Linked DNA regions of Shumkonia mesophila. The protein of the gene in region 2 binds, or shares a complex with, the protein of the main gene of each other region. Links are inferred from orthologs where the notes say so. Each region holds a gene or a part of one and is shown on either strand. Other genes may lie near its edges. The genes, in order: eno, ODR01_RS12245 and pnp.

What was found.
Region 1: the proteins of ODR01_RS12245 (region 2) and eno are in contact, whole or in part, in a solved structure (PDB 2FYM), measured with the Escherichia coli proteins. The link is inferred for Shumkonia mesophila from one-to-one orthologs.
Region 3: the proteins of ODR01_RS12245 (region 2) and pnp are in contact, whole or in part, in a cryo-EM structure (PDB 9QH0), measured with the Escherichia coli proteins. The link is inferred for Shumkonia mesophila from one-to-one orthologs.

Annotation. Positions count from the first base shown.
Region 1 is NZ_JAOTID010000002.1:188,912-199,382, reverse strand. Bases 7,519-10,471 are described here. They hold eno (phosphopyruvate hydratase), read right to left. Parts: upstream 9,656-10,471; coding sequence 8,381-9,655; downstream 7,519-8,380. Other genes in these bases: kdsA (3-deoxy-8-phosphooctulonate synthase), read right to left, coding at 9,683-10,471; ODR01_RS04385 (PepSY domain-containing protein), read right to left, coding at 7,815-8,201; ODR01_RS04390 (winged helix-turn-helix domain-containing protein), read right to left, coding at 7,519-7,631. In the rest of the region: pdhA (pyruvate dehydrogenase (acetyl-transferring) E1 component subunit alpha), read right to left, coding at 1-826; ODR01_RS04410 (AMP-binding protein), read left to right, coding at 1,050-3,986; ODR01_RS04405 (FtsB family cell division protein), read right to left, coding at 3,958-4,323; ODR01_RS04400 (N-carbamoyl-D-amino-acid hydrolase), read left to right, coding at 4,517-5,455; ODR01_RS04395 (sensor histidine kinase), read right to left, coding at 5,597-6,967; more of ODR01_RS04390, read right to left, coding at 6,954-7,518. UniProt on the Escherichia coli protein: Catalyzes the reversible conversion of 2-phosphoglycerate (2-PG) into phosphoenolpyruvate (PEP). It is essential for the degradation of carbohydrates via glycolysis.
Region 2 is NZ_JAOTID010000006.1:181,509-192,232, reverse strand. Bases 4,070-7,275 are described here. They hold ODR01_RS12245 (Rne/Rng family ribonuclease), read right to left. Parts: upstream 6,880-7,275; coding sequence 4,270-6,879; downstream 4,070-4,269. Other genes in these bases: ODR01_RS12250 (pyridoxal phosphate-dependent aminotransferase), read left to right, coding at 4,070-4,264. Also shown: ODR01_RS12265 (DUF3047 domain-containing protein), read right to left, coding at 1-27; ODR01_RS12260 (M48 family metalloprotease), read right to left, coding at 35-1,405; ODR01_RS12255 (gamma-glutamyltransferase), read left to right, coding at 1,467-3,065; more of ODR01_RS12250, read left to right, coding at 3,116-4,069; ODR01_RS12240 (N-acetylmuramoyl-L-alanine amidase), read left to right, coding at 7,337-8,632; ODR01_RS12235 (penicillin-binding protein 1A), read left to right, coding at 8,786-10,724. UniProt on the Escherichia coli protein: Endoribonuclease that plays a central role in RNA processing and decay. Required for the maturation of 5S and 16S rRNAs and the majority of tRNAs. Also involved in the degradation of most mRNAs.
Region 3 is NZ_JAOTID010000001.1:424,047-431,784, forward strand. What follows is about bases 4,817-7,738. They hold pnp (polyribonucleotide nucleotidyltransferase), read right to left. Parts: upstream 7,392-7,738; coding sequence 5,241-7,391; downstream 4,817-5,240. Other genes in these bases: ODR01_RS01855 (NAD(P)H-dependent flavin oxidoreductase), read right to left, coding at 4,817-5,074; rpsO (30S ribosomal protein S15), read right to left, coding at 7,651-7,738. In the rest of the region: pabB (aminodeoxychorismate synthase component I), read right to left, coding at 1-1,382; ODR01_RS01840 (2-hydroxyacid dehydrogenase), read right to left, coding at 1,403-2,389; ODR01_RS01845 (SH3 domain-containing protein), read left to right, coding at 2,564-3,073; iron response transcriptional regulator IrrA, read right to left, coding at 3,142-3,564; more of ODR01_RS01855, read right to left, coding at 3,677-4,816. UniProt on the Escherichia coli protein: Involved in mRNA degradation. Catalyzes the phosphorolysis of single-stranded polyribonucleotides processively in the 3'- to 5'-direction. Also involved, along with RNase II, in tRNA processing.

The DNA.
Region 1 (10,471 bases), on a different replicon or contig from region 2:
ACATCGAATGGCCGCGATAGCGGTAGGTCTTCATCTCCAGGATGATCGGCCCCTTGCCGGCACGGCAGTGGGCGACGGCCTTCTCGCCGGCCTTGCGCACCTCGATGACGTCCATGCCGTTGACCTGAACGCCGGGAATGCCGTAGGCGTCGCCGCGGCGGGACAGTTCGACGCTGGCCGAGGCGCGGGCCACCGCGGTGCCCATGCCATAGAGGTTGTTCTCGATGACGTAGACCACCGGCAGCTTCCACAGGCTGGCCATATTGAAGGATTCGTAGACCTGGCCCTGGTTGACCGCGCCGTCGCCGAAATAGGTAAAGCAGACGCCGCCGTCGCCCTTGTACTTGTGGCCGAAGCCCAGCCCGGTGCCGATCGGCACCTGGGCGCCGACGATGCCATGGCCGCCGAAGAAGTTGACCTTGCGGCTGAACATGTGCATCGAGCCGCCCTTGCCCTTGGAGTAGCCCCCGACGCGCCCGGCCAGTTCGGCCATCACGCCCCCGGGGTCCATACCGCAGGCCAGCATGTGGCCGTGGTCGCGATAGCTGGTAACCAGGGTGTCGACCTCGGCGGCCGACGCGTGCAGGCCGACCACCACGGCCTCCTGGCCGATATAGAGGTGGCAGAAGCCGCCGATCAGGCCCATGCCGTACAGCTGGCCGGCCTTTTCCTCGAACCGCCGGATGAGGAGCATCTGCCGGTAGTCGCGCAGCAGGTCCGCGGTCGAGAACGGCGCCTTATCGTCGCCGCCCTTCTTGCGTGGAGTGGTCTTCCTCTTGGCCGGTGCCTTGGCGGCGCCGGTTGCGTTTTTGGGTGCAGTCGCCATGAGTCCCCCGCTGCCTGACTGTCAAATGGGGAAGTTGATTGCTGAGAAAAATAAGGCAGGCAGCCCCACAAAACAAGCCATTGGATCGCATAAAAAATAGGCTCGTAATTGATTGTTACGTAAGTATAAAATTTGAATTAACTTAAAAATTGTTAACATGATTTTCGCCGTTTTCGTGCCGGTTTTCGCTCTCGCCCCCGTCGAAACCCCAGAAAAATACTATATGATCCGCAAGGTCATCGCGCGGGAACGGGAAGGCATGGCACCACCGGAAGACGCCACCGGGACGGAGGACGACGGAACCGCCGGGCGGCGGCTGCTCGACGTCGTCGCCGGCCTCGTCGCCGAACTGCATCCCGGAACGGCGGGCCCGGCCCCGTCGCTCGACAGTTCCTTCGACCGCGAATTGGCCCTGGACAGCCTGAGCCGGGTGGAGCTGGTCGCCCGCGTCGAGGCGGCCTTCTCGGTCGCCCTGCCGGAGACCGTGCTGGGCAGCGCCGAAACGCCGCGCGAGTTGCTGCGCGCCGTCGCGGCGGCCCAGGCGGCGCCCGGCCGGCGGGCCGGCCCGCCGCCGGCAGCGACGCCGGCGGCTCCGGCTGCCCAGCCCGTGGGCTCGCTGCCGCACCGGGCCGAGACCCTGATCGAGGCGCTGGCCCATCACGCCGCCGCCAATGCCGGCCGGACGCACATCCGCTTCTATGCCGACGAGGGGGACGGCGAGGTGCTGACCTACGGCGGCCTTCACGGCGGCGCCGCCCGCGTCGCCGCCGGCTTGCGGGCCGGCGGCCTTGGCCCCGGCGAGGCGGTGATCCTGATGCTGCCGACCGGCCCCGACTATTTCCTCGCCTTCTTCGGCGTCCTGATGGCCGGCGGCATTCCGGTGCCGATCTATCCGCCGGCCCGTCCGACCCAGATCGAGGAGCACGTGCGCCGGCACGCCGGCCTCGCCCGCAATTGCCGGGCCGCGGCCATGATCACCGACGACGAGGCCAGGCGGCTGGGCCGGCTGCTGCGCTCCCAGGTCGAGGGCCTGCGTCACGTCGTCACCGTCGCCGAGTTGACGGCGGCTGCCGTCACGGCGGATGCCGGCGCCCTGCCGGCGGTGGCGGCCGGCGACATCGCCTTCCTTCAGTACACCTCGGGCAGCACCGGCACGCCCAAGGGGGTGACGCTCACCCACGCCAACCTGCTGGCCAACGTGCGGGCCATGGGCAAGGCCCTGGAGGTCGGCCCCGGCGACGTCTGCGTCAGCTGGCTGCCGCTCTATCACGACATGGGGCTGATCGGCGCCTGGCTGGGCAGCCTCTATCACGGCATTCCGCTCGTCCTCATGGCGCCGCTTTCCTTTCTCGGGCGTCCGGCCCGCTGGCTGCACGCCATCCACCGCTATCGCGGCACCATTTCGGCCGCCCCCAACTTCGCCTACGAGATGGCGCTGCGCCGCATTCCCGAGCGCGACCTCGAAGGCCTCGACCTCGCCTCGTGGCGCATCGCCGCCAACGGGGCGGAGCCGGTCAGTCCCGACACCGTGCGCCGGTTCGGTGAGCGCTTCGCCGCCTTCGGCTTTGGGCGCCAAGCCATGATGCCGATGTTCGGGCTGGCCGAGAACTGCGTCGGCCTCGCCTTCTCGCCGCTCGACCGCGGCCCCCTGATCGACCGCGTGCTGCGCGAGCCGCTGGCGACGGCGGGACGCGCCGAACCGGCAACCGCCGACGATCCCAAGGCCATCGAATTCGTCGCCTGCGGCCGGCCCATCCCCGGCCACGAGATGCGGGTGGTCGACGAGGCGGGCCGCGAAGCGCCCGACCGCCGCGAAGGCCGCCTGCAATTCCGCGGGCCGTCGGCCACCAGCGGCTATTACCGCAATCCCGAGGCCACAAAGGCGCTGTTTTCGGCCGACGGCTGGCTGGAGACCGGCGATCGCGCCTACATCGCCGATGGCGACGTCTACGTCACCGGCCGCATCAAGGACATCATCATCCGCGCCGGGCGCAACATCCACCCGGCCGAGATCGAGGACGCGGTGGGCGAGCACCCGCAGGTGCGCAAGGGCGCCGTCGCCGTGTTCGGCGGCCGCGCCGCCGACACCGGCACCGAACGCCTGATCGTGCTGGCCGAAACCCGACGCCGGGAACCGGATGCCCTGGCCGCGCTGCGCGCCGACATCAACGGCCTGATCGCCGACCTCATCGGGGCGCCGCCCGACGAGGTGGTGCTGGCCCCGCCCAACACGGTGCCCAAGACCTCCAGCGGCAAGATCCGCCGCGCCGCCAGCCGCGAGCTTTACGAGAAGGGGCTGATCGGCCGCTCCCGTCCGGCGGTGTGGCGCCAGACCGCCCGCATCGCCCTTTCCGGCGTCGGCCCGACCCTGCGCCGCGCCCGGCGGCGGCTGGGCGAATGGGGCTACGCCGCTTGGTTCTGGCTGGTCCTGGCGGTCGTGGTCGGGCCGGCGGTGTGGCTTCTGGTGGCCGGGCTGCCCTCCGCCCGCCTGCGCTGGCGGGCGGCCCGCGCCGGGGCCCGGCTGCTTTTCGGCCTCACCGGCCTTCGGCCCCGCCTGATCGGTGCCGAAACGTTGCCGCCGGCCGAGGTACCGTTCGTTCTGGTCTCCAACCACATGAGCTATCTCGACGGCTGCGTGCTGACCGCCGCCCTGCCCCGCCCGGTCGCCTTCGTCGCCAAGGCCGAACTGGCCCCGCAATTCGTGGCCGGCACCTTCCTCAAGCGCCTCGGCGCCGTTTTCGTCGAACGCTTCGACGCCCGCCAGAGCGCCGCCGACGCCGCCCGCATCGCCGCCGGCGCCGACGGCCGGCCGCCGCTCTATTTCCCCGAAGGCACGCTGACCCGCGGCCCCGGGTTGCTGCCCTTCCATCTGGGGGCTTTCGTGGCGGCGGCCGGCGCCAGCCTGCCGGTGGTGCCGCTGGCCCTGCGCGGCACCCGCTCGGTGCTGCGCGACGGCTCGTGGTTCCCGCGCCGCGGGCGCATCAGCATCACCATCGGCCAGTCGGTTTCGCCCGCCGAGACGGCAGTTGGCGGCGATGCCTGGAAAACGGCGCTGGCGCTGCGCGACGAGGTGCGCCGGCGGGTGCTGGAATTGAGCGGCGAGCCCGACCTGATCGGCGAGCGCTCGCCCCTCAGGGATGCGGGCGGGAAGCTCCCTTAGCGGGGTCCTGGGCCGGCGCCTTCGTGGATTTCGGGAAGATGACGATGTCGGTGGCGTGGCCGTAGTTGAGCATCAGGCGCGCCCGCTCGTCGAGCAGGTCGGGATCGAGGTTTTCCGGATAGAGCAGGCTGACCCGGTGTTCGAGAATCTTGCGCTGGGCGGCGATTTGGTCGAGATCGGCCTGCGCCGTCGCCACCCGCTGCTTGAGGGCGATCCACGCCAGCAGCCCGCGGTCCCCCTGCACGGCGTGATAGGCGAAGTACGCCACCGCGCAGATGCCGAGGATCGGGCCGACGACATGCCTGGCGCGAGACCGGATTTCGACGATAAGCCCCATGGAACCGCGGAATCCCTCCTGCTCGTCGTCCTCGTTTCCACAAGGTCGATTCCCTCGCCTTCACGGTAAGCCGGAAAAAGTTAACGGATCGTTACCGGCAGCACCAGTGTGACGCGAGCGATGAATTAGCCGGTGAAATCGCCGGCCGGCGGCGGTAAAAGGCGTCGGATCGACAGACAAGGAATCGGCCTTCATGCGCATCGTCACCGTCGCCGCCGCCCAACTGGGCCCCATCCAGCGGGCCGAGCCCCGCCAGGCCGTCGTCCTCCGCCTGATGGCGCTGATGGAGGAAGCCCACGCGCGGGGCGCCGACCTCATCGTCTATCCCGAGCTGGCGCTGACCACCTTCTTCCCCCGCTATTACACCACCGACGCCGCCGAGATCGACGGCTGGTACGAGGCCGAGATGCCCGGCCCGGCCACCCGCCCGCTGTTCGAACTGGCCCGCCGCTACCGCATGGCGATGTACCTGGGCTATGCCGAGCGCTCCCCCGAAGACCGGCGCTTCAACACCGCCATCCTCACCGACCGCGAGGGGGCCATCGTCGGCAAGTACCGCAAAGTCCACCTGCCCGGCCACGGCGCCTTCGATCCCGAGCGCAACTTCCAGCACCTGGAGAAGTACTACTTCGAGCCCGGCGACCTCGGCTTTCCGGTATGGCGCAACTTGGGCGGCATCATGGGCATGTGCATCTGCAACGACCGCCGCTGGCCGGAGACCTTCCGCGTCATGGGCCTTCAAGGAGTCGAGATGGTGCTGCTCGGCTACAACACCCCGTCGACCAATTCCCAGAAGCCCGAGGAAGGGCCGGAAAAGCGGCTGTTCCACAGCAACCTGGTGTTGCAGGCCGGGGCCTATCAGAACAGCACCTGGGTGGTGGCGGTGGCCAAGGCGGGGCTGGAGGACGGCCATCCGCTGATCGGCGGCAGCGTCATCGTCAACCCGGACGGAGAAGTGGTGGCCCGCGCCGCCACCGAGGCCGACGAGCTTCTGATCCACGCCTGCGACCTCGACGACACCGTCTTCGGCAAGCAAACCATCTTCGATTTCGCGCGCCACCGCCGCGTCGAGCACTATGGCCGCATCACGGCGCAGACGGGGGTGGTTCTGCCACCGGAATCCGCAACCTGAACGGCCTAATTTCGGGGACACCATAGCCCAATTTCGGGGACACCATACTTAATTCATGAGAGAGGTTTCATCGCTGCCCAGAGCGAAGAAGGGTGAATTAAGTATGGTGTCCCCGAAATTCTACGAAATTCCCGAAATTCCCTATCGGCCGGCCGCGGGAAAGCGCACCTCGACCCTGAGCCCCGGATGGTTGTCCAGCGCGACCACGGCGGCGCCGTGCAGTTCGGCGATCACCTTGACCAGGGCCAGGCCGAGCCCCGTCCCGGGGGTGGTGCGGCTTTGCTGGGCGCGATAGAGGCGGCGGAAGATGCGGTCGCGGTCGTCGGCCGGAACGCCGGGGCCGTTGTCGCCGACGGCCAATAAGATGCCCTCCCTCCCGCCGGCCAGGGAAACGCCGATGCGGGTGCCCGACGGCGTGTGGCGGATGGCGTTTTCCACCAGGTTGGCCATCATCTGGGTCAACAGGTCGCGGTCGCCCCGGCAGAGCAGTCCGTCGCCGATGGCGCCCGTCAGCGTCTGGCCGTTGTCCTCGGCCACCGTTTCGTAGGCCTCGACGATGGTTTCGGCCAAACCCGACAGATCGACGTCTGCGAAGCGCCGCTGCCGGGCGCCCGCCTCGACCTCGGCGATGCTGAGCAGGGCGGCGAAGGTATGCAGGATGGCGTCGGTTTCGGCGATGGCGGTGTCCAGCACCTCGCACTCCTCCTCGCCCTGATCTTTCCGGTTGCGCGCCTTCTCGAGACGCTGGCGCAGGCGCCCGAGCGGCGTGCGCAGGTCGTGGGCGATGTCGTTGGTGACCTGCCGCAGATTGCCCATCAGCACCTCGATGCGGTCCAGCATGCGGTTGATGTTGACGGCCAGGTCGTCCAACTCGTCGCTGACGCCGCGGATGGGCACCCGCCTGGACAGGTTGCCCCGGATGATGTCGTGGGTCGTGCGGTTGATCGCCTCCACCCGGCGCATCGCCCCGCGCCCGACGACGGCGCCGCCGACCAGCGCCAGAAGCAGCGTCAGCCCCAGCGTCCAGTTCAGCGTCTGAAACAGCAGCCTTTGCACCTCGCCGATCCGGCGCAGACTGGCGCCCACCATCAGGAACCCGTCGGCGAAACGGATGCCGAGGCCGAGGATGGTTTCCACCCGTCCCGTACCGCGGCCGGCGGCCGGCACCCGAACCTCGAGCTCGCGCCAGCCGGCGAACGGCGCGATGGACGGCCAGTTTCCGGCCAAGACGGTCCCCGCCTGGTCCTGAAACAGATAAGCGCCGTCGGCCCGCCCCGCCGGGCCGGTGCGCGCCGCGACCATGTACGCCAAATGGGCAGGCCCCTTCTCGCGGTAGGCATCCTCCAGCAGGCGCGCTTCCTGTCCGACACTGGCCCGGACCTGCTGTTCCATCTCGCGCGAGATCAGGCCGTAGGCCATCCCGAACAGGAAGACGACGGACGCCGCGAACAGGCCGGCATAGGCGGCGGCAATACGAAAGGAGGTGCTGCGGAGATATTTAGGCAGGCGCATCGAGGCTGTACCCGGCGCCGCGCACCGTGTGGATGAGATCCTTCTCGAAGGGTTTGTCGATCTTGGTGCGCAGCCGACTGATGTGGGTTTCGACGACGCTGGTCTTGGGGTCGAAATGGAAATCCCAAACCCGCTCCAGCAGCATCGTGCGGGTCACCACCCGGCCGGCGTTGCGCATCAGGTACTCCAACAGCACGAATTCCCGCGGCTGCAGGTCGATGGCCCGGCCGCCGCGGCTGACCGTCCGGCGCACCAGGTCCATTTCCAGGTCGGCCACCCGCAACGCCGTCTGCTCGGCGGCCAGGGGCGGCCGGCGGGCCAGCGCGTGAACGCGCGCCAGCAGCTCGGAAAAGGCGAACGGCTTGGCCAGGTAGTCGTCGCCGCCGGCTTCCAGGCCCTCGACGCGGTCGTTGACGCTGCCCATGGTAGTAAGGAAAAGGACCGGGGTCTTCACGCCGGCCCCGCGCACCGCCTTGACGATGGACAAGCCGTCCACCCCGGGAAGGCGGCGGTCGACCACCATGACGTCGTAGGCTTCGCCGACCGCCAGCGACAACCCCTCGCTGCCGTCGGCGGCGCGGTCGACGACGTGGCCATGCTCGGCCAGGCCGGCCGCCACATACTCCAGCGTCGCGGCGTCGTCTTCGATGACCAGGATCTTCATGGACATCGGGCCCCCTCTCTGCAAACGACATCGGAAAGGCCGCCTGCCCCCCCTTGCCCCACAGAAACGATGGGAACTGACGCCGCCTCCGGCAAGGGGCGGCAAGCCCCTCCTTTCATCGACAGCGAAATGGGAAGGGCGGCCTTGGCGCCGCCCTTCCATTCCGTCATCGCCAAGCGGTCCTTACGACGGGTTGTCGGACGGGCCCGGCTGGGGCACCTCCGCGAGGTCGCCGCTCGACGAGTCCGCGTCGGCGGCGGCCACCCGGCTCACATTGCGGACAGCCCCGGTATTGGCGTCGATCTCGACGGTCGCGACCTCGTCCGCCGACCGGGTGTCCACCCGGTAGACGTTCAGTCCGGAACTGTCGTAGTGATCGAAGGTGAGATAGGCGGTGGTGCCGCCGGTCGCCTCCTCGGCGATGCGCGCGGCGTCCGCCGTCGTCACCTTGCTGTTCACCCAGTCCAGGTATGCGTAGTTGTTGTCGCTGTCCCAAGCGAAGGCGCTGCCGGCGCCGCCCAGCAGGATGGCGCTGGCGAAGGCTGCCGTAAGAATTCGGGAAGCAGGCATAGTGATCTCCTCTCTCTTCTGTAATTGCCGGGCCGCTTCGGCGTCCCGGTGTGCAGCAGAAGATGGGGACCCCGCCTTGCCGTATCCTTGCCGCGCCATTACAAGTTCGTAAGACTCGTCCAGACGCAAAAAGGGCGGCCCGGAGGCCGCCCTTTCCGTTTTTTCGATGTCGCCGGCGTCTAGCGCAGGATCGACTTGCCGGCGTAGCGGGCGACCGGACCCAGCTCCTCTTCGATGCGGATGAGCTGGTTGTACTTGGCCAGGCGGTCGGAGCGCGACAGCGAGCCGGTCTTGATCTGTCCGGCGTTCACCGCCACCGCGACGTCGGCAAGGGTGGTGTCCTCGGTTTCGCCCGAGCGGTGCGAAATGACGTTGGTGTAGCCGGCCTTGTGAGCCATCTCGACCGTCTCCAGGGTCTCGGAGAGCGAACCGATCTGGTTGAGCTTGATGAGGATCGAGTTGGCGACGCCCTTCTTGATGCCGTCGGCCAGGCGCTTTGCATTGGTGACGAACAGGTCGTCGCCGACCAGTTGCACCTTCTTGCCCAACATTTCGGTCAGCACCTTCCAGCCGGCCCAGTCGTCCTCGGCCATGCCGTCCTCGATCGAGACGATCGGGTACTTGGAAACCAGCTTGCCGTAGTACTTGGCCATACCCTCGGCATCCAGCGTCTTGCCCTCGCCGGCCAGCACGTACTTGCCCTTCTTGTAGAACTCGGATGAAGCCGGATCGAGGGCCAGCACCACGTCGTCGCCCGGCTTGTAGCCGGCCTTCTCGATGGCCTTGGTGATGAAGGAAAGCGCCTCTTCCGAGCTTTTCAGGCCGGGGGCGAAGCCGCCCTCGTCGCCGACGTTGGTGTTGTGGCCGGCATCCTTGAGGCCCTTTTTCAGGGCCTGGAACACCTCGGCGCCCATGCGCACGGCGTCCGCGATGGTGCCGGCGCCCACCGGCATGATCATGAATTCCTGAATGTCGATGGGGTTGTCGGCATGCGCGCCGCCGTTGACGATGTTCATCATCGGCACCGGCAGCAGACGGGCCTGCGTGCCGCCGATGTAGCGATAGAGCGGCAGCCCGCATTCCTCGGCCGCCGCCTTGGCGACCGCCAGGCTGACGCCCAAGATGGCGTTGGCGCCGAGCCGACCCTTGTTGGCGGTGCCGTCGAGGTCGATCATCGTCTGGTCGATCAGAAGCTGCTCCTCGGCGTCCATGCCGGACAGCGCCTCGTAGATTTCGCCGTTGACCGACTGGCAGGCCTTGAGCACGCCCTTGCCGCCGAATTTCGTCTTGTCGCCGTCGCGCAACTCGACCGCCTCGTGAACGCCGGTCGAGGCGCCCGACGGCACGGCGGCGCGCCCGATGGTGCCGGTTTCCAGCGTCACCTCGACCTCGATGGTCGGGGTACCGCGCGAATCCAGGATCTGGCGGGGTTGAATGTCGATGATGGCTGTCATGGCTTTTCTCTCTTTCTTCCTTCGCCTCTAGACGGTAAGCGGCCGGGATTTGGCCAGCCGGTCCATCGCGAGCAGGGTTTCAAGCAGGTCGGGAAGGTCGTGCAATGGAATCATGTTGGGCCCGTCGCTCGGCGCCGCGTCCGGGTCGGGATGGGTTTCGATGAAGACGGCGGCCACGCCCACCGCCACCGCCGCGCGGGCCAGCACGGGCGCGAACTCGCGCTGGCCGCCCGAGGTCGCGCCCTGGCCGCCCGGCTGCTGCACCGAATGGGTGGCGTCGAACACCACCGGGCAGCCGGTCCGGGCCATGATGGGCAACGCGCGCATGTCGGTCACGAGCGTGTTGTAGCCGAAGCTGGCGCCGCGTTCGGTGAGAAGAATGTTGCGGTTTCCGGCGCCCTCCAGCTTGGCCACCACCTGGGCCATGTCCCAGGGCGCCAGGAACTGCCCCTTCTTGACGTTGACGGCGCGCCCGGTGGCGGCGGCGGCCACCAGCAGGTCGGTCTGCCGGCAAAGAAATGCCGGGATTTGCAGCACGTCCACCACCTCGGCCACCGGGGCGCACTGCGCCGCCTCGTGGACGTCGGTGACGACCGGGCAGCCGAAGCGCTCGCGGATCTCGGCGAAGACCGCCAGCGCCGCCTCCATGCCGATGCCGCGCGGACTGTTGACGCTGGTGCGGTTGGCCTTGTCGAACGAGCTTTTGTAGATCAGTCCGACGCCCAGCTTGGCCGCCATCGCCACCAGGGCGCCGGCCACCTCGATGGCGTGGGCGCGGCTTTCCATGGCGCACGGACCGGCCAGCAGCGTCAGCGG
Region 2 (10,724 bases):
TCGGCGGCACGCCGACATCGCGGCCATGGCGGACCTATTTTTCTTCCTTGTCCGGTTTGCCGTCGCGATTGAGATCGGCGGTGGCCTGCAGGATATCCTGCGCCTGGACCATGGCCGGGGAATCGCCCTGCAAAAGCTTTTCGGCGCGCTTGGCGTATTCGCGGGCCTCGCGCAGGCTGCCGCGAAAATAGGCCTCCTCGGCCAGCGCCAGCGTGCTCAGCCCCTTGTCGCCCTTGCGGCCGTAGGCGATGGCCAGATTGCGCCAGATCCATGAAGAGTCGGGCTCGGCCTGCTGGGCGACGCGCAGGTTTTCGATGGCCGGGTCGAGCATCGCCGGATCGTTCATTTCGAGCTGGATGCGGGCGAGGTCGAGGCGCAGCAGCGGCGAGGCCGGCAGCAGTTTGATCGCCGCCTCGTAGGACGGGATCGCCTCGGCGGCGCGGCGGTTCTCGAACAGCATCTGGCCCTTCATCTCGCGGAAGTAGGGGTCGGACGGATTTTCGGCGATCAGGCCGTCGATCAGCGGCAGCGCCTTCTCCAGGTCGGGCACCTTGTAATAGGCGATGGCCCGCGCATAGCGGGCCGGCAGGCTGGTGTCGCTTTCCGGGAAGCGCTTCAGCGTGCGGGCGGGCGGTTCCAGGAAGGCCTGCAGCTTGGCCTGCATGCGCTCGTGCAGCCTCTTGTATTCGGAAGGCAGTGGGGCGGTGGGCCGCGCCGACTGCTTGATGTGGTTGTCGAGGGCCGAGATTCGCTCGCGGGTGATCGGGTGAGTCCTCAGATAGGGGTCCTGGAAGCGGGTGCTCAGCAATTCCTGATCGGCCAGCGTGCCCAGGAAATCGCGGAGGCCGGTCGCCGGCGTGCCGGTGGCGTCGAGGAAACGCATGGCGGCGGCGTCGGCCGCCGCTTCCTGGCTGCGGCTGTACTGGAAGAAGTTTTCCTGTCCCGCCCGGGCGCCTCCGGCGGCGACGGCGGCGCCAAGGTCGCCGCGCCCGCTGGCGATGCCCGCCGCCGCGCCCAGGACCATGGCCAGGATCTGCTGGGCCGAGCTCTTGCGCATGACGTCGTGGATGCGCGCCAGATCGCCGCCGGCGATGTGGCCGGCCTCGTGGGCGATGACCCCGATGAGCTGGCCGGCGTCGGCGCTCTGCATCAGAAGCCCGGTGTTGAGGAAAAGCTTCTGGCCGCCGGCGACGAAGGCGTTGAGGGTGGAATCGCTGACGATGTATACCTCGATCGCCGAAGGATCGAGGCCGGCCGCCTGGAACACTGGCGTCGAAAAAACCCGGATGGTATTTTCGATCTCGGTATCGCGGATGAACTTGAATTCGCGCGCCGCCGCCGCCGGCTCGACAACCGTGGCCGCGAACAGGACGGCAAGCACAAGAGAGGAAACGCGTTTGGACAAATCCGTCATCCCTTCCGTTGCAATAAAAGGTAGTGGGAGGAATCGCTGGCGTCAAATCGCCGTGGCTGGGTTGATTTTCCTTGCCGGCGGCTGCTCGTCCTCGGGGGAACCCCAGCAGGGGACCGTCGGCTTCGTCGAGGGCTTCCTGGGCGGCGTGGCGGCGGACGAACCCCGGGCCGCGACGATCGGGCGCGACGTGCTGTCGGCCGGCGGCACCGCCGCCGATGCCGCGACCGCCGTCTACTTCGCCCTGTCGGTGACGCTGCCGTCATCGGCCAGCCTGGGCGGCGGTGGCGTGTGCGTCGTCCATGACTGGCGGACCAAGAAGACCGAAACCCTCGATTTCCTGGCCCGGCCGCCCAAGGCCATTCCGGCCGGCGCCGCCCGGCCGATTGCCGTTCCCGGCAATCCGCGCGGCTTTTTTGCCCTGCATTCGCGTTTCGGCCGGCTGCGCTGGGAAAGCCTGGTCGGTTCCGCCGAGAACCTGGCCCGCTTCGGCACCCCGGTGTCGCGGGCCTTCGCCGTCGATCTGGCGCGGGTGGGCGACGCCCTGTTGGCCGACCCCGACCGGCGGCGCATCTTCGGCCAGGCGGGTGGCCAGCGGGTAGCCGGCGAGGGCGAGACCCTGGTCCAGTACGAACTGGCCTCGACGCTGGGCCTGCTCCGCCGGGCCGGACCCGGCGACTTCTACGACGGCCCGACGGCCCATCAATTGGTCGCCGCGGTCAAAGCGGTGGGGGGCTCGCTCGGCATCGACGACCTTCGCGCCTATCGGCCGGTCTGGCGCGAAACCGTTCGCGTTCCCTATGGCAACACCGTCGCCCATTTCAGCTCGCCGCCCGGCGCCGCCGGTGCGCTCGAGGCCGCGATGTGGCGGATGTTGGCCGATGGCGACCGCTTCGAGGACGCTTCGCCGGCGGTTCGCGACCACCTTCTCGCCGAAAGCGCGCTCCGCGCCTTCGCCGACCGCGGCCGCTGGCTCAACGAGGATGGGACGAGCGCCGTGCCGCCGGCCGAATTGGCGGCGCCGGCCCGGGTCGAGCCGCTGATGGCCTCCTATCGCGAGGACCGCCATACGCCGGCGGCCGAGATCGCCCCGCAGCCGGTCGAGCGGCTGGAAAACCCCAGCGCCACCAGTTTCGTGGTCGTCGACCGCGATTCCTCGGCGGTGGCCTGCACGCTCACCATGAACAACCTGTTCGGCACCGGCCGCTTCGCCGGCGGCACCGGCATCCTGCTGGCGGCGCTGCCGGGCCCGGCCGGCCGCGGCCCGACCTCGCTGGGACCGATGATGGTGATCAACGAGAACGTCAACGAGTTTATCTTCGCGGGGGCGGCGTCCGGCGGCGCCGCGGCGCCGACGTCCCTGATCAACGTGGCCGCCCGCGCGGTTCTGGGCCGACAGGGCCTGGTGCCGGCACTGGAGGCGAAGCGCATTCACCACCAGGGAGTCCCCGACACCACCTTCGTCGAGAGCGGAATGGCCGAGGGGGCCGCCGACGAGTTGCGGCGGCGCGGCCATCAGGTGACGGTCTCGCCGATCCTTGGGCGGGTCAATGCCGCCTATTGTCCCGACGGACTGCCCAGCCATCCCAACGCCTGCGCGATCGCCGCCGACCCGCCACCGCGCGGCTACGGGCTGGCCGCGACCGGCGGCTGATCCCGCGTCCCCGATCGAACCCGAGAAAAGAACAGGAACTGGACCGGACCATGGCCATGAAAGTGGCGAAGCGCGGGAACATCCCGCCCTTTATCGTGATGGACGTCATGCGCGCGGCCAACGAGCGCGAGGCGGCCGGCGGCGACGTCCTGCACCTGGAAGTCGGCCAGCCGGGCACCGGGGCGCCGGCGGCGGTCCTCGAGGCGGTGAGGGCGGCGCTCTCGGCCGATCGCATGGGCTATACGGACGCCTTCGGGCTGCCGGCCCTGCGGGCGGGCATCGCCGCCCATTACGCCGACCGTTATGGCGTCGCCGTCGATCCCGGCCGCGTGGTCGTCTGCACCGGTTCCTCGGGGGCGTTCGTGCTGGCCTTCCTTGCCGCCTTCGAGGCGGGGGACAGGGTGGCCCTGGCCAGCCCCGGCTATCCGGCCTACCGCAACATCCTGCGCGCGCTCGACGTCGAGGCCATCGAGGTGCCGGTCGGGCCGGAAACCAACTTCCAGCCGACCCCCGGCCTGCTCGAGAAGATCGAGGGGCGCCTGGATGGCCTGATCGTCGCCAGCCCCTCCAACCCGACCGGCACGATGATCGGCCGGGACGGCCTGAAGGCCATCGTGGATTACTGCGCCGGGCGTGGCGTGCGGCTGATCTCCGACGAGATCTACCATGGCATCACCTATGGCGAGCCGGCCGAGACGGCGCTGGCCTTTTCCGGCCAGGCCGTCGTCGTCAACAGCTTCTCCAAATACTATTCGATGACCGGCTGGCGCCTGGGTTGGATGGTGGTGCCCGGCGAACTGCTGCGCCCCGTCGAATGCCTGGCCCAGAACCTGTTCATCTCGCCGCCGACGGTGTCGCAATACGCCGCCCTGGCGGCGCTGGGCTGCCGGGCCGAGCTGGACGGGCATGTGGCGCGCTACGCCAGCAACCGCGAACTGCTGCTGCGCGAACTGCCGAAGGCCGGCTTCGCGCGCATGGCGTCGGCCGACGGGGCCTTCTATCTGTATGCCGATGTCGCCCACCTGACCAACGACAGCAGCGCCTTCTGCGCGCGCATGCTGGCCGAAACCGGGGTGGCGGCGACGCCGGGCATCGACTTCGACCCCGACCGGGGGAACCGCTACGTGCGGTTCTCCTTCGCCGGACGCACCGAAGACATGGCCGAAGCCGCCCGCCGCCTTATCGCCTGGCGGACCTGAGCCGGCTAGGGGCGCCGCCACCAGCCGCGGCGCGGCTTGATGGAGGCGCGAACCTCCGGCGAGTCGACGTCGATGACCTCGGTCTTGGCGTCCTGCGTTTCCCGTTCCTTGGTGTCTTCCTTCGGGCCTTCGCCGGGCTTTTCCGCCGTCATGACGGCGTCGGCAACTTCGGTCGCCACCGCCACCAGCTCGCGGACCGCCGGAACCCTCTCGGCCTCCGGCGCTTCGGTCGCCACCATCGGGAAAGAGGGTTCCGCGGCCGGTTCGACGGGCGCATCGGCCGACTCGACCGGCGGCGGAACGTCCTCGGTTTCCTTCGGCTTGCGCACCCGGCGGCGCCGTTTCGGCTTCGCTTCGGCGTCGACGGGGGCAGCTTCGCCTTCCGCCGGGGTTTCGTGGATCTCCACCGGCACCACGGCGTCGGGTTCGGCGAAGGCCGGGGCGGCCGGGACCTGCAGCGTCACGGCGTCGGTTTCGACAAAGGCGGGGGCCGTCGAGTCCTGCGGCGTCTCCGCCTCGGGACCCGTGGCTTCGAAGGTGCCACCCGTCTCTCCCCTGTCCTCGGGCCGCAAGCCGCGGCGCCGGCGTCCGCCGCGCTTGCCGCGCCGCCGCCGCTTCGAGGTTCTCTCCTGCTCTTCCTCCGCCGTTTCCGGCCGGGTGGGGGCGCCCGTCTCGCGGACGGCGCCTTCGTCTTCCTCGTCGGCAGCCGCGCCATCGTCGAAGGTGGCCGGAGCCGGCCGCGGGCCGCCGATCACGGCCTCGGCCTCGTCGCCCCGCTTGTGGCGGCGCGACCGCCGCCGCCGCCGCTTTTTGCCGGGCTCCTCGCCCGCCATCGCGGCGGCTTCGCGCTCTTCGTGTTCCTCGTGTTCCTCGCGCTCCTCGCCCTCGTCGGGCTCGTCGTGTTCCGCCGCGGCGACCGGCCGCTCGCCCACCACCGGGGCGCGTTCGTCGGGCCCACGCACCTTGGTCCGCTCGATGCGGAAGTCCGGCGGCACCAGCGTGTCGTCGGCGGCCAACATCACCTTGAACTCGTAGCGGCGCTCGATGGCGCTCAGCATCTCGCGCTTGTGGTTCAGCAGATAAAGCGCGACCTCGGAGGGCACCTGGAAGATGGCTTCCAGTGACCGCTTGCGGATGCCTTCCTCCTCGATGGCGCGCAACAGGTGGAGCGCGGTCGAATCGGTGGAGCGGCGAACGCCGGCGCCGCCGCAGTGGGTGCACACCTCGAAGCTGGTCTCGATGACGCTGGGCCTAAGCCGCTGGCGCGACAGTTCCATCAGGCCGAAGGCGCTGATCCGGCCCAACTGGATGCGGGCGCGATCGACGCGCATGGCTTCCTTCAGGCGACGCTCGACCTGGGCCCGATTGCGCCCGACCTCCATGTCGATGAAGTCGATGACGATGAGCCCGGCCAGGTCGCGCAGGCGCAATTGGCGGGCGATCTCGTCGCAGGCCTCGATGTTGGTGCGCAGCGCCGTTTCCTCGATATTGCGCTCGCGCGTCGAGCGGCCCGAGTTGACGTCGATGGAAACCAGCGCTTCGGTGGGGTTGATGACGATATAGCCGCCCGACTTCAGGCGCACGGTCGGGGTGTGCAGGGAATCCTGCTGGCTTTCCACCTGATAGCGGTGGAACAGCGGCATGCCCTGGTCTTCGTACTTCTTCACCCGTTTCAGATGGCTGGGGATGATCAGCTTCATGAAGTTGCGGGCGGTCTTGTAGCCTTCCTCGCCCTCGACGATGATCTCGTCGATTTCGCGGCTGTACAGATCGCGGATGGCCCGCTTGATGAGGTTCGCTTCCTCGTAGACCAGGACCGGGGCGATGGATTCCAGCGTGATCCGCCGGACATTGTCCCACAGGCGCATCAGGTAGTCGTAGTCGCGGCGGATTTCCGCCTTGCTGCGCTCGGCCCCGGCGGTGCGCACGATCACGCCCATGCCCTCCGGGATGGCGAGGTCGGACAGCATCGACTTCAGCCGCTTGCGGTCGGTGCCGGTGGGGATCTTGCGCGAAATGCCGCCGCCGCGCGCCGTGTTCGGCATCAGCACGCAGTAGCGGCCGGCCAGCGACATGTAGGTGGTGACGGCGGCGCCCTTGTTGCCGCGTTCCTCCTTGACGACCTGCACCAGCATGATCTGGCGGCGCTTGATCACCTCCTGGATCTTGTAGTTCCGCCGGGAGGTGGGCCGCCGAATCTCGACTTCTTCGACGTCGTCGCCGCCGACCACCTCGAGGTCGCCGTGATGGGCGACCGTCGGCTCGGCGTCGGCGTCGGCGTGGGCGTCCGGGTCGGCCAGGCGCCGGGCCTCGAAGGCCCGTTCGTCGGCGTCATGCTCGGCGACCAGGGCTTCGCGGTCGGCGACCGGGATCTGATAGTAGTCCGGATGGATTTCGTTGAAAGCCAGGAAACCGTGACGGTTGCCGCCGTATTCGACAAACGCCGCCTGCAACGAGGGTTCGACCCTCGTGACTTTGGCGAGATAGATGTTTCCTTTTAACTGCTTCCGGGAGGCGACCTCTACATCAATGTCTTCGAGACGGCTTCCATCCAGCACCGCAACCCGGGTCTCCTCCGGATGCAGCGCATCGATCAGCATTTTCTTGGGGGCCATTAAAGATATTTCTCCGCTTCCCCGCGGATCTCTCGGAATGCATGTTCCAGGATTCGCGGGCGCAACTGTGGACATTGCCGGCGGCGCCTGCGATCACTCCCGGCACTGGCCGCGGGAGCGGCATCACTATGGGATTTGGTCGCGCTGCTCTATCCGGCATAAAAACCTCAACTCGATTGGACCACGCCGCTCGTCCCCGAGATGGGGCGACTAGACCGCGGCATTTCCAAGACCCGTTCGACCGGTGGTCACGCAAAGACGATCTTCGAGCGACACCCCGCCGAACATAGGGACTTGATTAACATAACGGCACCAGGGGGGTTCGACAATCATCTTATTAACGATTTTGGGGAGCAATATTAAGAATTGGTTCATCTTCGCGGGGTAAAACCGTAAACGATGAGGGCAATGACCGATACCCGGTAGATATGGGGGCGACGTAATCGGCATTCGCAAGATGTGGCGTTTTGGCATTGGACCTTGGCTGGCCTTGCTTGTGCTGCCGTTCTGCCTGCTGGCGGGCGGCGTGCCGGTGGCCACGTCTGCCGATTCGCGTCCCACCGTCACCGATGTCAGGGTCGGCCAGCATGGCGCGATGACGCGCGTCGTGCTTGATTTCGACCGCGGGGCCAAGGCCGAACTGTTCACGCTTCCCGATCCCTATCGCCTTGTCGTCGACCTGCCCGAGGTCGGCTGGCGGCTGCCGGCCCAGCCGCTGCCCTCGGCCGCCGGCCTGTTCGGCAAGATCCGCTATGGCCTGTTCAAGCCGGGCACCACGCGGGTGGTGGTCGAACTTGCCGCCCCCGCCGACATCGCCGCCGCGCGCTATCTCACCGGCGGCGCCGAAGCGCCATTCCGCCTGGTCATCGACCTGCGCGCCGGCACCCCCGAAGGATTTATGAAGACGGTCCGCGCCGGCCGGCGGGAAGTCCTGCCGGAGGCCGCGGTGGCCGAAGCCGATCCGTTGCCCATGGCCGTGACGGTTGCGGCGCCGTCCGCGAAGGTGGCCGCCGCCGTTCCCTTCGCGCCATCCCCGCGCCGGCCGGAAAAGGCCCGGCCGAAGCCGCTGATCGTGCTCGATCCCGGCCACGGCGGCGCCGATCCCGGCGCCATCAGCCCCAGCGGCACCTACGAAAAGCACATTACCCTGTCGGCCGCCCGCGAGTTCCGCCAGATGCTGGAAAAGACCGGCCGCTACCGGGTCCTGCTGGCGCGCGAACGCGACACCCTGATCCCGTTGCGCGACCGGGTCACCTTCGCGCGCGAGGCGGGGGCCGATCTTTTCATCTCGCTGCACGCCGATTCCATCCAGACGCCGGCCATCCGGGGCCTGTCGGTCTATACGCTGTCGGAAAAGGCCTCCGACCGCGAGGCGGCCGAGCTGGCCGATAGCGAAAACAAGGCCGATCTCATCGCCGGCGTCGACCTCAGCAAGGAAACGCCGGAGGTCAGCAACATCCTGATCGATCTCGCCCAGCGCGAGACGATGAACGAATCGGCCCGCTTCGCCGCCTTCCTGGTCGGCGAACTCGGGCAGCAGACCGAGCTTCTGCGCAACACCCACCGTTTCGCCGGCTTCCGGGTCCTCAAGGGGCCGGACGTTCCCTCGGTCCTGCTGGAAATGGGGTTCCTTTCCAACCGCGAGGACGAGCGGGCCCTGCTCGCGAAAGCCTATCGGGCGAAGCTGGGCGCGGCGATGGTGCGGGCGGTCGACAGGTTCTTCCTCAGGGTCGAGGAGGCCGCGCGGTTGTGAAGGGCCTTCGCGCCGCTGGCACTTCCGGCGTCCCCGGCCATAAGTCGGCCATAATTCCGGTTTAGGGAAAGGCAGCGTGGCTCGGATATCCGGTCACCGGGGGCGCCTCTGGCGCCGGGTCACGCCGACTTCGCGAGCGACAGATTCGGATTCATGAAACGCGCCATCATTTCGATCGTCGGCCTCCTCGTCATCCTCGGCCTCGCCGGGGCCGGCGGCGTGCTGTTCATCTTTCACGAATTCGGCCGCGGCCTGCCCGACTATCGCCAACTGGCCGACTACGAACCGCCGGTGATGACCCGCGTCTATGCCGGCGACGGCCGGTTGCTTGCCGAATACGCCATCGAACGGCGCGTCTTCGTGCCGATCAGGGCCATGCCCAAGCGGATCATCAACGCCTTCCTGTCGGCCGAGGACAAGAACTTCTACGGCCATCCCGGCGTCGACGTCATGGGCGTGGTGCGTGCCGCCGTGACCAACTTCAGGAACATAGGCTCCGATCGCCGCCCGGTCGGCGCTTCGACCATCACCCAGCAGGTCGCCAAGAACTTCCTCCTGAGCAACGAGGTCAGCTGGGAGCGCAAGGTCAAGGAGGCAATCCTGGCCTTCCGTATCGAGCGCGCCTTCTCCAAGCAGCGCATCCTCGAGCTTTACCTCAACGAGATCTACCTGGGTTACGGCTCCTACGGCGTCGCCGCCGCCGCCTTGAACTACTTCAACAAGTCGCTCGACCAACTGTCGATCGCCGAGGCCGCCTATCTGGCGGCAACCCCCAAGGCGCCCAACAACTATCATCCGACCCGCCATCCGGCGGCGGCCCGCGCGCGGCGCGACTGGGTGATCAGCCGCATGCTGGAAGACGGCGCCATCACCCAGGACGAGGCCACGCATGCCACCGCGGAGCCGCTCGTCGTGCGTCCGCGCGCAGACACCGAGGTGGTCTCCGCCGAATTCTTCGCCGAGGAAGTGCGCCGCGAACTGGCCAAGGTCTATGGCGAGGATGGCCTCTATAAAGGCGGCCTGGCGGTCCGTACGACGCTCGATCCCCGCCTTCAGCAACTGGCCGACACCGTGCTGCGCGAGGGGCTGGAAACCTATGACCGCCGCCATGGCTGGCGCGGCCCCCTGACCCGCCTGCCGGCGGGCGCCGACTGGCAGGCCGCCCTGGCCGCCCTGCCGCCGCAACCCGGCCTCGGCCGCTGGGAGCGGGCCGTGATCCTGGGCGTCGACGAGACCGGCGCCAATCTGGGGCTGGCCGACGGCTCGCCCGGCCGCATTCCATTGGCCGAGATGAAGTGGGCCCGCCCGTGGAAGGAAGACCAACGCGTCGGCCCGTCTGTGCGCCATCCGGCCGACGTGCTGGCCGTCGGCGACGTCATCGCCGCCGAGCCCGTTCTCGCCAACAGCGAGGGCAAGGCCTATCCGGCCGCCACCTACGCCCTGCGCCAGATCCCCGAGGTCGAAGGCGGTCTCGTGGCGCTGGACCCGCACACCGGCCGCGTGCTGGCGATGAGCGGCGGCTATGCCTACGGCGAAAGCCAGTATAACCGGGCGACCCAGGCGTTGCGCCAGCCGGGTTCGGCCTTCAAGCCGTTCGTCTACCTGGCGGCGCTGGATTCCGGCTACACGCCGTCCACCCTCATTCTCGACGCCCCCTTCGTCGTCGACCAGGGCCCCGGCCTGCCGAAATGGCGGCCGGCCAACTATTCGCAGGAATTCTATGGCCCCAGCACCATGCGTTTGGGCATCGAGAAGTCGCGCAACCTGATGACGGTCCGCCTGGCCCAGACCATCGGCATGGAGCGGGTCAAGGAATACGCCGAGCGCTTTGGCGTCGTCGACAACCTGCAGCCCCAGATCTCGATGGCGCTGGGGGCCGGCGAAACCACGCTTCTGCGCATGACCGCCGCCTACGCCATGATCGTCAACGGCGGCAAGCGCGTCATCCCGACCCTGATCGACCGCATCCAGGACCGCAACGGCCAGACGGTGTACCGACACGACGACCGCAACTGTCCGGGCTGCCGTGCCACCTTCTGGACCCAGCAGCCGACGCCCGAGGTGCCCGACAATCGCCCGGCCGTCACCTCGG
Region 3 (7,738 bases), on a different replicon or contig from region 2:
CCGCCGCCTTTCCGGGGGTCCAGGCATGCCATCAGGGGTCTGGCCTTGTCCAGCGTCTCCTCGTACTCGGCCGCCGGCTGCGAATCGGCGACGATGCCGCCGCCGGCCTGCAGGATGACATCGTCGCCGTCGACGACCAGGGTGCGGATGACAATCGAGGAATCCATCGCCCCGTCGAAGCCGATCCAGGCGATGGCCCCGCAATAGGGGCCGCGCCGGGCCGGCTCCAGCTCGCGGATGATCTCCATGGCGCGAATCTTCGGCGCCCCGGTGATCGAGCCGCCGGGAAAAGCGGCGCGCAGGAGATCGACCGGCCCCAGCCCGGGCTTAAGCCGGGCCTCGATGACCGACACCAGGTGATGGATGGAGGCGAAGCTTTCGAGTTCGCAGAGCGCCGGCACGCCGACGCTGCCGGTCACGGCGACGCGCGACAGGTCGTTGCGCAGCAAATCGACGATCATCAGGTTCTCGGCCCGATCCTTGGCGCTGGCCATCAGCTGGCGCGCCAAGGCCGCGTCCTCGGCGGCATCGGCGCCGCGCCGCCGGGTGCCCTTGATGGGGCGGGTCTCGATGGCGCCGTCGGCGGCGAGCCTGAGGAAGCGCTCGGGCGAGGCCGAGACGACGGTCTGCCCCGGCCCGCAGGCCAGCAGCGCCGCGAACGGAGCCGGGCTGGCGGCGCGTACCCGCCTGTGCAGCAGATAGGGCGTGAGGCCGGGCGGGCGGGGGGCGAGGAAGCGCTGCGACAGGTTGGCCTGATAGATGTCGCCGGCCCGGATGTAGTCCACCGTGCGCGCGACCTTGGCCTCGTAGTCCGGGCGCGGTGTTTCGGCCCGCCAGGAGGACGCGGTGCCCGGGTCGTTCGGCGGCGCCGGCGCGGCGGCCAGGCGCGCGGCAAGCGCCTCCAGGCGGCGGCCGGCCGGCGGCCGCGGGCCGGCCGCCGCGACGTCGGCGGCGATCGCCCAGGCCTTGCGGTCTTCGAGATCGAAGGCGGCGACGGTGTCGTAGAAGGCGAAGAAGAGATCGGGCAGCGCCGGCCCGGCGGCAGCGGGCGGCGCCAGCCGCTCGAGCGTCCCGGCCAGCTCGTAGCCGAGGAAGCCGACGGCGCCTCCCTGAAAGGGCGGCAGGCCGGGGTTGGCGGCCAACGGCCGGCCGGCCAGCCCGGCGGCGAGAAGGGCCAGCGGGTCGCCGGCATCGCCCCACCGCCAGGTCAGCACGCGAAACGGATCGGCGGCGATATAGGCATAACGCCCACGGCCGCCGGCCGGCGCCGCCGAGTCGAGCAGCGCGGCAACGGGATCGGCGGCGAAGGCGGCGAAGGCATCGGCCGGCTCGACGAAGGGAATGGCCCGGGCCAACGGCCGCGGCGGGGCGGCGGCGGACATGGAGGCGGTCGCCGGCGGGCTCAGGGCGCGTCGAGAAGGACGCGATCGGGCGGCGGGTTGCCGTCGACGAAGGACTTGATGTTGATCAGCACCCTCTCGCCCATGGCGACGCGCCCCTCGATGGTCGCCGAGCCCATGTGCGGCACCAGGACGACGTTGTCCAAGGCCAGCAGCTTGGGGTTGACGGCGGGCGCGTTCTCGAAGACGTCGAGCGCGGCGCCGGCGATCTCGCCGGCCGCCAGCATGCGGGTCAGCGCGCTTTCGTCGATGACCTCGCCGCGCGAGGTGTTGACCACGAAGGCCTGCGGCGCCAGCAGCCGCAGCCGGCGCGCCGACAGCAGGTGATAGGTGGCCGGGGTGTGCGGGCAGTTGACCGAGATGATGTCCATGCGGGCCAGCATCTGGTCCAGGCTGTCCCAATAGGTGGCCTCCAGCTCGGCCTCGATGTCGGGATGCACCCGATGGCGGTTGTGGTAGTGGATGGACAGCCCGAAGCCGCGGGCCCGCACCGCCAGCGCGCGGCCGATGCGCCCCATGCCGACGATCCCCAAGCGCTTGCCGTTGATGCGCCGGCCAAGCATCCAGGTCGGCGACCACCCCGACCATTTGCCGGCCCTGAGAACCCGCTCGCCCTCGCCCAGGCGGCGCGCCACCGCCAGGATCATGGCCATGGCCATGTCGGCGGTATCCTCGGTCAGCACGTCGGGCGTGTTGGTGACGACGATGCCGCGCGCGGCGGCGGCGGCCAGGTCGATGTGATCGACGCCGGTGCCGAAGTTGGCGATCAGCTTGAGGTTCGGTCCGGCCGCCGCGATGATCTCGGCGTCGATGCGGTCGGTGACGGTGGGGGTCAGCACGTCGGCGTCCTTGACCGCCTCGATAAGCTGAGTCCGGGTCATCTGCGTGTCGTCGAGATTGAGGCGCGCGCTGAACAGCTCCATCATCCGCGTTTCGATGGCGTCGGGAAGCTTTCGGGTAACGACGACGACGGGCTTGGTCTGCGCCATTCACGGCCCTCCGGTCTGCAACCTCCGGTCAGGCCATAGCAGCATGCCAGGGCCTTGTCCAGCCTTGCGTATTTACGACCGGCCGGCGTCCCGGCCGCGACGGCCGGCTTGACCCGGCGCGCGCGCTTCGCCCTATAATGGGCCCGCCAACCCGCCCTGAAAGGTCACCTCCCGGTGCCGAGATCGATCCGCCCGCTTTCCCTTGCGCTTGCCGTCTTTTTCCTGCTGGGGACCGGGGCGCCGGCCCTCGCCGCCGCCGAGGGAACCGGCCTGCCGCTGCCCCGCTTCGTCAGCCTGCGTTCGGAAAAGGCCAAGCTGCGCACCGGACCGGGGGTCCAGTACCCGGAGGACTGGGTCTATCTGCGCAAGGACGTGCCGCTGGAGATCATCGCCGAGCACCATACCTGGCGAAAGGTCCGCGACTGGCAGGGTACCCAGGGCTGGATGCACCAGAGCCTGGTCAGCGGCAAGCGCACGCTGATCGTCACCGGCGCCACCCGCACGCTGCGCAGCAAGCCCGATTCCGACAGCCGGGCGGTGGTCCGCGCCGAAGCCGGCGTCGTCGGCTTCCTGCTGGGCTGCCCGGGCGGCAGCGCCTGGTGCCAGGCCGAAATCGACGGCTTCAAGGGATGGCTGCGCCGGGTCGAGTTCTGGGGGGCGTACGCGGACGAGGCCGTCGAATAGACAGCCTTCGCGGCGGCCATTGACCGCCCATCGCGAAAAAGAAAACCGGAACCTCGCCTCGGAGAGGCTCAGTGCCTCTCGAGGCCGACCCGCACGATGACTTCGACGCGCTTGATCTGCTTGCCTTGCGGAACCGCCGGAAGCCGGGACACCACGATCTGGTCGCCGGGGATGTCGAGCAGCTCGCCGCCGTCTTCCATGTAGAAATGGTGATGCTCGGACATGTTGGTATCGAAGTACGAGCGCGAGGCGTCGACCACGATTTCGCGGAGCAGCCCGCACGAGGTGAACTGGTGCAGGGTGTTGTAGACCGTGGCCAGCGACACCCGCACGTTGGCGTTCAAAACCTCGGCATGCAGCATTTCCGCCGTCACGTGGCGGTCGCCGCCATCGAACAGCAGCTTGGCCAAGGCCAATCGTTGCCGCGTCGGCCGCAGGCCGGCGGCGCGCAGACGATCGATGACATGGCTGTAGGGGCGTATTTTTGTCATGTTTCTTATATAGCTATTTTGTTGTTTGAAATAAGCATAATTCGAATACGATATCGGAGTTCACTCCCGGTATCAACACAAAAATTATGGGTATTTTGCCCGGACCCGCCCCTCAGTCGCCGCTGGCCATCCGCTCGACCAGCTCGCCGACAGTGGGAATGAAGCCGTTGCCATAAAACGGATCGTCGGCGAACCGATAGCCGTTGTGCCCGGAAAACATCAGGTTGCTGTCGGTGTCGCCGCCGTGGGCGACGTCCTGCAGCGTCTTCTGGATGCAGTACGAGCGGGGGTCGGCCAGCTTGCCGGTGCTGCCGATCTCGTTTTGGGCCCAGTTGCTGAACCGGCAGGCGGAAAGGCAGCCCATGCAGCCGCTCTGATCGGCGCGGATCTGCTCGGCCTTTCCCGGGGTCACGAAGACGAGGGTCGAATCGGGGGTCTGCATCGGCGTGACGTAGCCCTCGGCGATCCAGCCCTCGGCCCGCACCTTGTCGGCGGCGGTCAGGTAGAACAGGCGGCCGCGCGCGCCCACCGACAGCGCCTCGGTATGCTCGCCCAGCGGCTCGCGGGTGAACGCCACCTGCCGCTCGCTGCGCCCGCGCAGTTCCTGGATGAAGCTGTTGTTGACGGCCGACGAATAGAAGCCGGTCGGGCTGAAGCGATTGAGGAAGACCTCGCCCTTCTTGAGGTTGAGCAGCCGCTTCTTCCAGGCCTCCGACACCGGGCTTTCGCGGGTCAGGATGGCCCGGGTGCCGATCTGGAAGGCCAGCGGCCCGATGTCGGGATTGTCCAGCCAGTGCTCCCACTCGCGCAGGTACCAGACGCCGCCGGCCATGAAGACCGGCGTCGCGTCGAGGCCGAATTCGCGCATGGTGGCGCGCAGTTCGACCACCCGCGGATAGGGGTCCTGGGGCGCCTCGGGGTCCTCGACGTTGCTCAGTCCGTTGTGACCGCCGGCCAGCCAGGGGTCCTCGTAGACGACGCCGCCCAGCCATTCGGCGTACTTGTGATAGGCGCGCTTCCACAGCGCCCGGAAGGCCCGGGCCGAAGACACGATGGGATAATAGTAGACGCCGTAGTGCGACGCGATCTCGGCCACCTTGTAGGGCATGCCGGCGCCGCAGGTGACGCCATGCACCAACCCGCGCGCCCCCTCGAGGATGCCGTGCATCACACGTTCCGTGCCGCCGGCCTCCCACAGGATGTTCATGTGGATGGGGCCGCGCCCGCCCGAAACCTCGTGGGCGCGCTGCGCCTGGACGATGCCGCCGTGGATGGCGTAGGCGACCAGTTCCTCGAAACGTTCCCGCCGGTTCTTGCCCAGATAGTCCTGGAAGATGGGCCGCCCCTGGCTGTCGTAGGTATCGGCGTTGGTGGCCGAGAAAGTGCCGACGCCGCCGGCCGCCGCCCAGGCGCCGGCGCTTTCGCCGTTGGAAATGGACACACCCTTGCCGCCTTCGACGAGCGGCAGCACCTCGAAGCCGGAAATGACCACAGGCTGAAGCGGCTTCACATCAAGTCTCCTCGCCGGACATTCCATCCCTGCCCCGGACTCGCGGCGGGACTGGCCGCGGCCGGGTTGTTTTTCATATGGGGACAATCGAGCCGGCGTCACGGATTTTTCCGCCGACGCCGGCCCGTCCGGCGGCGTCCCGCGCCGCCGGATCGCCGTCATACCGTCAGTGCGCGGCCTCCTCGGAGGACGCCTTTTCGGGCGTCACTTCGGCGCCGGTCTGCTGATCGACCGACTTCATCGACAGCTTGACCTTGCCGCGATCGTCGATGCCGATGAGCTTGACCTTCACCTGGTCGCCGACGTTCACCACGTCGGACACCTTGCCGACCCGGCGCGGCGCCAGTTCGCTGATGTGAACCAGGCCGTCGCGGCTGCCCAGGAAGTTCACGAAGGCCCCGAAGTCGACCACCTTGACGACCTTGCCGTCGTAGATGGCGCCCACCTCGGGCTCGGCCGCGATGCCGCGGATCCACTGGATCGCCGCCTCGGCCGCCTTCTGGTCGACCGCCGCCACCTTGATGGTGCCGTCGTCCTCGATGTCGACCTTGGCCCCGGTCACCTCGCAGATCTCGCGGATCACCTTGCCGCCGGAGCCGATCACTTCGCGGATCTTGTCCTTGGCGATATGGATGACGGTGATGCGCGGCGCCTTTTCGCTGACCGCCTGGCGCGAACCTTCGATGGTCTTGGCCATCTCGGCCAGGATGTGGAGCCGGCCCTGCTGGGCCTGTTCCAGCGCCGTCTTCATGATCGCCTGGGTGATCGAGGTGATCTTGATGTCCATCTGCAGCGCGGTGACGCCGCGCTCGGTGCCGGCGACCTTGAAGTCCATGTCGCCCAGGTGGTCCTCGTCGCCCAGGATGTCGGACAGCACGGCGATGCCGTCGTCCTCCTTGATCAGGCCCATGGCGATGCCCGCCACCGGGCGCGCCAGCGGAACGCCGGCATCCATCATCGACATCGACGAACCGCAGACGGTCGCCATCGAGGACGAGCCGTTGGATTCGGTGACCTCGGAGACGACGCGGATGGTGTAGGGGAAGTCCTCCTTCGCCGGCAGCAACGGACGGATGGCCCGCCACGCCAGCTTGCCGTGGCCGATCTCGCGGCGGCCCGGCCCCCGCATGAAGCTCGCTTCGCCCACCGCGTAGGGCGGGAAGTTATAGTGCAGCATGAAGTGCTCGCGGTATTCGCCGACCAGCGCGTCCATGATCTGCTCGTCCTGGCCGGTGCCCAGCGTGGTCACCACCAGGGCCTGGGTCTCGCCGCGGGTGAACAGCGCGCTGCCGTGGGTGCGCGAAAGCACGCCCACCTCGGTGGCGATCGGACGGACCGTCTTGGTGTCGCGTCCGTCGATGCGCCGCCCGGTTTCCAGGATGGCCCGCCGGACGATGTCCTTCTCGAGGTCCTTGAACAGGCCCGGCAGGACGTCGGCCACCAATTTGGCGTCCAGCGATTCGTCGGCGGCGAGGGCCTGGACGACCTGCTCGCGGATCGCCTCGATCTTCTTGTGGCGCTCGGTCTTGGCGGTTTCGCCATAGGCCTCGCGCAGGCCGGCTTCGGCCATCTCCTTGACACGGGCCGCGATGGCGTCCTTGCCGGCCGGCGCCTCGGGCACGTCGCGCGGCTCCTTGGCGCACACCTCGGCCAGGTCGATGATGGCGTCGATCACCGCCTGATAGGCCTCGTGGCCGAACATGACGGCGCCCAGCATGACCTCCTCGGACAGCTCGTGAGCCTCCGATTCGACCATCAGCACGCCTTCCTGGGTGCCGGCGACCACCAGATCGAGGTCGGTCACCGCGATTTCGTCCAGCGCCGGGTTGAGCACGTACTTGCCATCGATGTAACCGACGCGGGCGCCGCCGATGGGGCCGAGGAACGGCAACCCGGAGAGGGTGAGCGCCGCCGAGGCGCCGACCATGGCGACGATGTCGGGGTCGTTCTGCATGTCGTGCGACAGCACGGTGCAAATGACCTGGGTCTCGTTGCGGTAGCCCTTGGCGAAGAGCGGCCGGATCGGCCGGTCGATGAGGCGCGACGTCAGGGTTTCCTTTTCGGAGGGGCGGCCCTCACGCTTGAAGAAGCCGCCGGGGATCTTGCCGCTGGCGAAGGTCTTCTCCTGGTAGTGGACGGTCAGCGGGAAAAAATCGATGCCCGGCTTGGGGTTCTTGTCGCCGACCACGGTGCACAGCACGATGGTGTCCCCATAGGTGGCCAGCACCGCGCCATCGGACTGGCGCGCGATCTTGCCGGTTTCGAGAACGAGGCGGCGTCCGCCCCAGTCGATTTCCTTGCGGAATTCCTTAAACATGTTCGTCACGGTGAATTTCCTTCCATCCGTTCCCGCACCGCACTTCCATGCGGCGGTGAAGGCGCGCCAACGCCGCCACGCCGGCGGTATACCCGTCCCCATCGGGACGGGTCCGGCCGGCAATGGCGGACACGCACGCCGCCACGGCAAGCGGATTCTTGCCCGGCGTCTTCACTTGGTCTTGAATTTCGCGGGATAACCCGCTCCGGACACGGCCCCGAAGGCCCGGCCGGGAAAAGGCCGTCGACATGCGGCGGCCTTAGCGGCGCAAGCCCAGTTCCTTGATGAGGGCCTCGTAACGCGCCGTCTCCTTGTTCTTGACGTAGTCAAGCAGACGACGGCGCTGG